Tistrella mobilis: one gene and its partner. The protein of the gene in region 1 interacts with the protein of each later gene in a pairwise test. Links are inferred from orthologs where the notes say so. Each region holds a gene or a part of one and is shown on either strand. Other genes may lie near its edges. The genes, in order: def and P7L68_RS06310.

Region 1 (3,188 bases):
CGTGATGACCCAGCAGCCGGGCGGCGGCGGCGGTCATCGCCTCCAGATCCAGCGGCCAGGGCACGTGCCACAGCCGGTTGCGGTCCAGCGCCGGCTGTGCCCGGCGGTTCAGGATCCGGTAGGTGTAGCCGCGGCCGATGGCGGTGAAACGGGCATCGAAACTGTCCGGCACCGCTTCGGCATCCACCACCGCCACCGCTTCCGGCTTCAGGAAGTGGTTGATTGCCGACATGGTGGTGAAGGGGCTGTCGGCGCGGGGCAGATCCACATGCACCACCTGGGCCGAGGCATGGACGCCGGCATCGGTGCGCCCCGCCGCGCGGAGCGTGCAGGGGCTGCCTGTATAGGCTTCGATCGCCTCTTCCAGCACCTGCTGAACCGAAGGCAGGCCATCCTGGCGCTGCCAGCCGACATAGCCCGTGCCGTCATACTCGACGGTGAACTTCCAGCGCTGCATCAGCCGAGCCGGGCACCGGCGGCGAGCGCCGGGAAACCGCGGGCCAGATCATCCAGGGTCATCGGCTTGCGGCCGGCGCGCTGGGCGCGGATCAGCCGGAGCGCCCGGCCGTCGCCGCAGGCGACCGACCGGGCGTCGGCAAGCAATGTGCCGGGCAGGGTGCCGGCCGGCACCGGGAGATCCGAGGGGATGGCCTCGATCAGCCGCAGGCTCTCCCCCTCCAGTTCGAAAAAGGCGCCGGGCCAGGGGGTGAAGGCGCGCACCAGCCGGTCGATCCGTGCGGCATCGGCCGTCCAGTCGATCCGGCCTTCGGCCTTTTCCAGCTTTTTCGCATAGGTCACGCCGTCTTCCGGCTGCGGTTCGGCGGTGATGCTGCCGTCCAGAACCCCCGGCAGGGTGCGGGCCAGAAGGGCCGCGCCATCGGCCGCCAGCCGGTCGTGCAGCTCCTGCGCCGTCATCCGCGGGCCGATCGGCACCCGGCAGGTGGCGAGCATCGGCCCGGTATCGAGCCCGGCTTCCATCTGCATGATGGTGACGCCGGTTTCCGCATCGCCTTCCAGCAGCGCGCGGTGAATGGGCGCGGCACCGCGCCAGCGCGGCAGCAGAGAGGCATGGACGTTGATGCAGCCATGGGCCGGCGCATCCAGCACCGGCCGTGGCAGGATCAGCCCATAGGCGGCGACCACCGCGACATCGGCGCCAAGATCGGCGAAAGCGGCCCGGTCGGCCGGATCGCGCAGCGTTGCCGGCGTGCGCACCGGAATGCCCAGCGCCTCCGCCCGGGCTGCCACGGGGGTGGGCTGCAGCTTCTGGCCGCGCCCGGCCGGCCGGGCCGGCTGGGTATAGACGCAGATCACGTCATGCCCGGCGGTAACCAGTGCGTCGAGCGAGGGGACGGCGAAATCGGGCGTGCCCATGAAGACGACGCGCGCCCGATGCGGGGCGCGGGCGGGGGTGTCGGTGCTCATCGGGCGCGCAGATCCGGTTCGGTGAGAGAGGTGGTGTTCTCAGACGGCGGCGGCGGCCGGCGTCTTTTCGGGCTTGGTCTTCTCGGGCTTGTCGTTGCCCAGGCGGCGGGCCTTCAGCAGCTTGCGCAGGATCATATTGCGCTTGATCGACGACAGATGGTCGACGAACAGCACCCCGTCCAGATGGTCGATCTCGTGCTGGACGCAGACCGCCAGCAGGCCGTCATCCTCGATTTCCTGCACAGTGCCGTCGCGGTCCAGATAGCGCACCCGCACGGCGGCCGGCCGGACCACATCGGCATAATGGCTGGGCAGCGACAGGCAGCCCTCTTCATAGGTCTTGTCCTCGTCCGAGACCCAGACGATCTCGGGGTTGGCCATGAAGAGCGGCGTCGGCTCCTTGCCCTCGCGGCCCCAGCAGACATCGATCACGATCACCCGCTGCAGCACGCCCACCTGCGGCGCCGCGAGCCCGATCCCCTCGGCGGCATACATGGTTTCGAGCATGTCGTCCATCAGCCGGCGCACGTCGTCGTCGACGCGCGCGACCGGGGTCGCGGTCTTGGTCAGGCGCGGATCGGGCGCGGTGAGGATGGGCATGATGGCCATGAGAGGTCACGACTCCAATTCTGTTCAAGGGTTAGGTATTACGGCGACATCGCGGGGTCAAGATCGCCCGGCGCCTGCCAGCCCTGCACGGGAGACGGCGCATCGCTTGTGCCGGTGGCCGTGCCGGCGCATGATCCCCGCCCCCGGCGACCCGTCCGGGCCCTGTTTCACCCGGGAGACGACCCGCCGATGCCTGATTTCGCCAGCCTCGATCCCGTTCCGCTCGCTATTGCGGCCCTGCTGCTGGTGGTGCTGGTCGCCGGCGGCTGGGTTGCGGCGGCGGCCGCCCGCCGGGCGCGTGCAGCCGAGGATGCCGCTCTCGACCAGGCGGAGATCCTGGAACGGCTGGCAGGGGATCTGGCCCGTGCCCAGGCCCAGCAGGCGGGGCGGATGGAACAGGTGGTGGCGGCCCTTGCCGCCCAGCAGGCGCAGGTGGATGCCCGGCTTCAGACCCAGGAGCGGATGATCGCCGAAACGGTAGATGCCCGCCTGACCACGCTTTCGGCCCGGCTGGAGCATCGCTTCGATCTGGAAGGCACCCGTGCCGCCCAGGCGGCGGCGGATCTGCGCGCCCGGCTGGCGGTGATCGATCAGGCCCAGCGCAACATCGCCGATCTGGGACAGAAGGTGGTCGGGTTGCAGGACATCCTGGCCAACAAACAGGCCCGCGGCGCCTTCGGCGAGGTCCAGCTTGCCGATCTGGTCGGCCAGATGCTGCCGCCCGGCGCCTATGCGATGCAGGCCACCCTGTCCAACGGCCGCCGTGCCGACTGCCTGATCCATCTGCCGCATCCGCCGGGGCCGATCGTCGTCGACGCCAAATTTCCGCTGGAAAGCTTCCATCTGCTCCGCCAGGCCGATAGCGATGCCCGGCGGACCGAGGCGGCGCGCGCCTTCCGCACGGCGGTCATGGCCCATGTGAAGGCGATTTCGGACCGCTATCTGATCCCCGGCGAAACGGCGGACGGCGCGGTGATGTTCCTGCCCTCGGAAGCCGTCTATGCCGAGCTGCACGGCAATTTTCAGGACGTGGTGGAAAAGGCCTTCCGCGCCCGGGTCTGGATCGTTTCTCCCACCACGCTGATGGCGACGCTGACCACCATCCGGGCGGTGCTCAAGGATGTGCGGGTGCGCGAGCAGGCGGCCGAGATCCG
Region 2 (3,068 bases), 430 kb from region 1 along the record:
CGACGACGCGCAGCCCCATCGTGGGCGAAGGCTGGCAGGATGAAATCCGGCGGGTCGATCCCTCGGGCACCGGCGGCGAGGATGGCGGCAATGCCTTCGAACAGGCGCTGGCGCGTGATCAGCAGAACCAGGAACAGCAGCGGGGCTCCGGTTTCGGGCAGCGCTTTTCCTCCGGGACGCTTTCGGCCCTGATTGCGCTGCAGGCGGATCCGGGGTTCGCAACCCGGAGCTACAGCTCTGCCGATGTGACCAGCCCGTCTCGCGCGGCCGCCCGCTACGAAGCGACGGCCAACTCAACTCTCGTTGACGATGCCGCCGGCAGTGCGGAGAGCGACGCCGCGACGTCGCGTGGCATCGGCAGCCTGTTCGGCCTGTTCCAGAATTTCGTCGCCAATCGCCCCGAGGCGGCATCGGTGGTGGCCGCCTATAAGGCCGTACAGTCGGTGCGTGCCGATGATCTGGGGCGGCAGCTGGCGGTCACCCGTTTCGGCTGATCAGGGCGCGGCATCGTCGCCCGGAAAATCATAGGCGAGATCCGGGCGCAGGGCCCGCATCCGGCGGGCAAGCTCCCGCGCCGGCGTTGTCCCGGCCCTGGCCAGCCGGTTGGCCACTGCCACGTGGTCGGCGTCGACCTTATGCTGGTTGAGCTTGGACTGACCCTCGATCCGGTCGACGAGCACCTCGACGACCCGAATGGCCTCCAGCATCGCCTGACGTTTCCGGTGCTCCATCGTCGCAAGGCTCCAGGCGGGCTTGGGCAGCCGTGCCTCGGCCGTGGCGAGGAGGGCATCGCCATGTCTGCGATTGCCGTCCATCTCCTCCAGGCGCGCCGGGCCCGAGAGGTGCACCGCCTCGTAGAGCCAGGTCGAGACCTGATCTTTCGAGGCGTACCAGTCGTTGGAGACATAGGCGTCCGCCCCGGCGACGGCGATCAGGAACCTGGCACCTGCGGCTGCCTGTGCCACCAGCGGATTGCCCGCCGTCAGGTGGAACTGCACCACGACCTGATCGGGCTCCCGCCGGATGATGAAGGGCACGTGCGCCCCCACAGGATCGCCGCCATCTGCCGCGACAGCCAGACCGAAGCCACGGCTGGCTGCGAATTCCAGGGCGGCGTCGTCCTCCATACGGAACGGCGGACGCAGGATGTGCATGCTCTCCACTCCCTTGCGCCCCTCCGGGTCTTCGGCCGGTCATGCTGCGGCGGGGCAGTCTTTCGTGGTTAGCACGGGCCCATGCGGCCGGCCAGTGATCCATACGAAAAAGCCGGCCTCCCGATCGGGAGGCCGGCTTTTCTGCAGGGGGTCCGAGGCTGCCGGTCAGACCAGCAGTTCGGCGATCTGCACGGTGTTGAGGGCGGCGCCCTTCAGCAGCTGGTCGCCGCAGACGAAGAAGTCGAGACCGGTTTCGCCGAAGACCAGGCTCTCGCGGATCCGGCCGACTTCCACGTCATACTTGGACGACGCCGTCAGCGGCATCGGGTAGAGCTTGTTGGCCGGATCATCGGCCAGCGTCACGCCCTGGGCCCGGGCCAGAACCTCGCGGGCGGCAGCCGGGGTGACCGGGCGCACCGTCTCGATGGTCACGGCTTCGGCATGGGCGCGCATGGTCGGCACGCGCACGGCCGTGCAGCTCAGCAGCACCTCGGGCGCCTCCATGATCTTCCGCGTCTCCCAGAGGACTTTCATCTCCTCGCGGGTGTAGCCATTGCCCTGGAAGCTGTCGATATGCGGGATCAGGTTGAAGGCCAGCGGGTGGGCGAACTTCGAGGCCGTCACCGGCTCACCCGCCAGATACTGGCGCGCGCCCTGTTCCAGCTCGGTCATGCCTTCGGCACCGGCGCCGCTTGCCGCCTGATAGGTCGAGACGATGGCGCGCTTCACGCCGAAGGCCTCGTGCAGGGGGGCGAGCGCCATCAGCAGGATGGCGGTGGTGCAGTTCGGATTGGCGATCAGCTTCTGGCCCATCGCCCGGCGCCCGTTGATCTCGGGCACGACCAGCGGTACCGCGTCGTCGTAGCGGAAGGCCGAGGAGTTGTCGATCACCACCGCACCGCCTTCAGCGGCAATCTGCGGCGCGTATTCCTTGGCGAACTCACCCGAAACCGCCAGGAACACGATATCCATGCCCCGTGCGGCCTCCACCGAGAACGGCTCGATGGTGATGGTGCCGAACGCGGTTTCGGTGGTTTTGCCGGCGCTCCGCTCGGAGGCGAAGAGATGAAGCTCGGTCACGGGGAAACCACGGTCCTTCAGGACCTGGATCGTCTCCTGACCGACCGCGCCGGTGGCGCCGACGATACCGATCCGCATGGGTCTGTTCCTTGGAGGCAGAGGGGTTGATGAGCGCAGGACGGAGATATGACAAAAACTGCCGCCTGCAAGCGCGGCGCACGCTAACAGCTTGGACAGCCACACGCAATGGGCGCCGGTATACCGGCGCGCTCAGGTGAAAACTTCTCGGGGGATCCTGTGACGCAGGATCAGTAACCCAGCGCGCAACCGTCCTTGCGCGAATCGGAGCCGCCGATCAGCACGCCGCGCTCCCAGTCGATCCGGATCGCCTGGGCGCCGCCCAGCGGCTGAGCGGCCGCCCGCACCCGGTGACCAAGGCCGATCAGCCGGGGCATCAGGGCAGGATCCGACCCGGTCTCCACCTCCAGAACGCCGCCCATCGCCATGGAGCGCGGCAGGTCGATCGCGGCCTGGGGATCCAGACCATGATCGATGATCCGCGACAGCAGTGTCGCATGGCCTATGGCCTGGTAGTGCCCGCCCATCACCCCGAAACTCATCACCGGCCGCCGGCCGTCGCCGGTCATACCCGCGACCAGAGTGTGTGGCGGCCGCAGACCCGGCCGGTAGTGCCCGGCCTTGCCCGGGGCGAGCCGGAAGCCGGTGCCCCGGCTGTTGAACAGCACGCCCGATCGGGGACAGGTGATGCCGCTGCCGAAGGCATGGAAGATCGAGTTGACCATGGATACGGCCGTCTGGTCGCGGTCGACCACACTGACATATACGGTATCGCCGCTGCCGCCGGGGCGGTGTGAGGCAGGCTCCGCCCGGCCG

Evidence for each region.
Region 2: the proteins of def (region 1) and P7L68_RS06310 interact in binary tests that used the Escherichia coli proteins (3 or more experiments, as listed by UniProt). The link is inferred for Tistrella mobilis from one-to-one orthologs.

Annotation. Positions count from the first base shown.
Region 1 is NZ_CP121017.1:563,559-566,746, forward strand. The notes cover bases 250-3,121. They hold def (peptide deformylase), read right to left. Parts: upstream 2,035-3,121; coding sequence 1,465-2,034; downstream 250-1,464. Other genes in these bases: truA (tRNA pseudouridine(38-40) synthase TruA), read right to left, coding at 250-457; fmt (methionyl-tRNA formyltransferase), read right to left, coding at 457-1,425; P7L68_RS08335 (DNA recombination protein RmuC), read left to right, coding at 2,224-3,121. Outside these bases: more of truA, read right to left, coding at 1-249; more of P7L68_RS08335, read left to right, coding at 3,122-3,188. UniProt on the Escherichia coli protein: Removes the formyl group from the N-terminal Met of newly synthesized proteins. Requires at least a dipeptide for an efficient rate of reaction. N-terminal L-methionine is a prerequisite for activity but the enzyme has broad specificity at other positions.
Region 2 is NZ_CP121017.1:136,641-139,708, forward strand. What follows is about bases 317-3,068. They hold P7L68_RS06310 (aspartate-semialdehyde dehydrogenase), read right to left. Parts: upstream 2,313-3,068; coding sequence 1,320-2,312; downstream 317-1,319. Other genes in these bases: P7L68_RS06300 (hypothetical protein), read left to right, coding at 317-494; P7L68_RS06305 (FMN-binding negative transcriptional regulator), read right to left, coding at 495-1,154; P7L68_RS06315 (gamma-glutamyltransferase family protein), read right to left, coding at 2,483-3,068. Also shown: more of P7L68_RS06300, read left to right, coding at 1-316.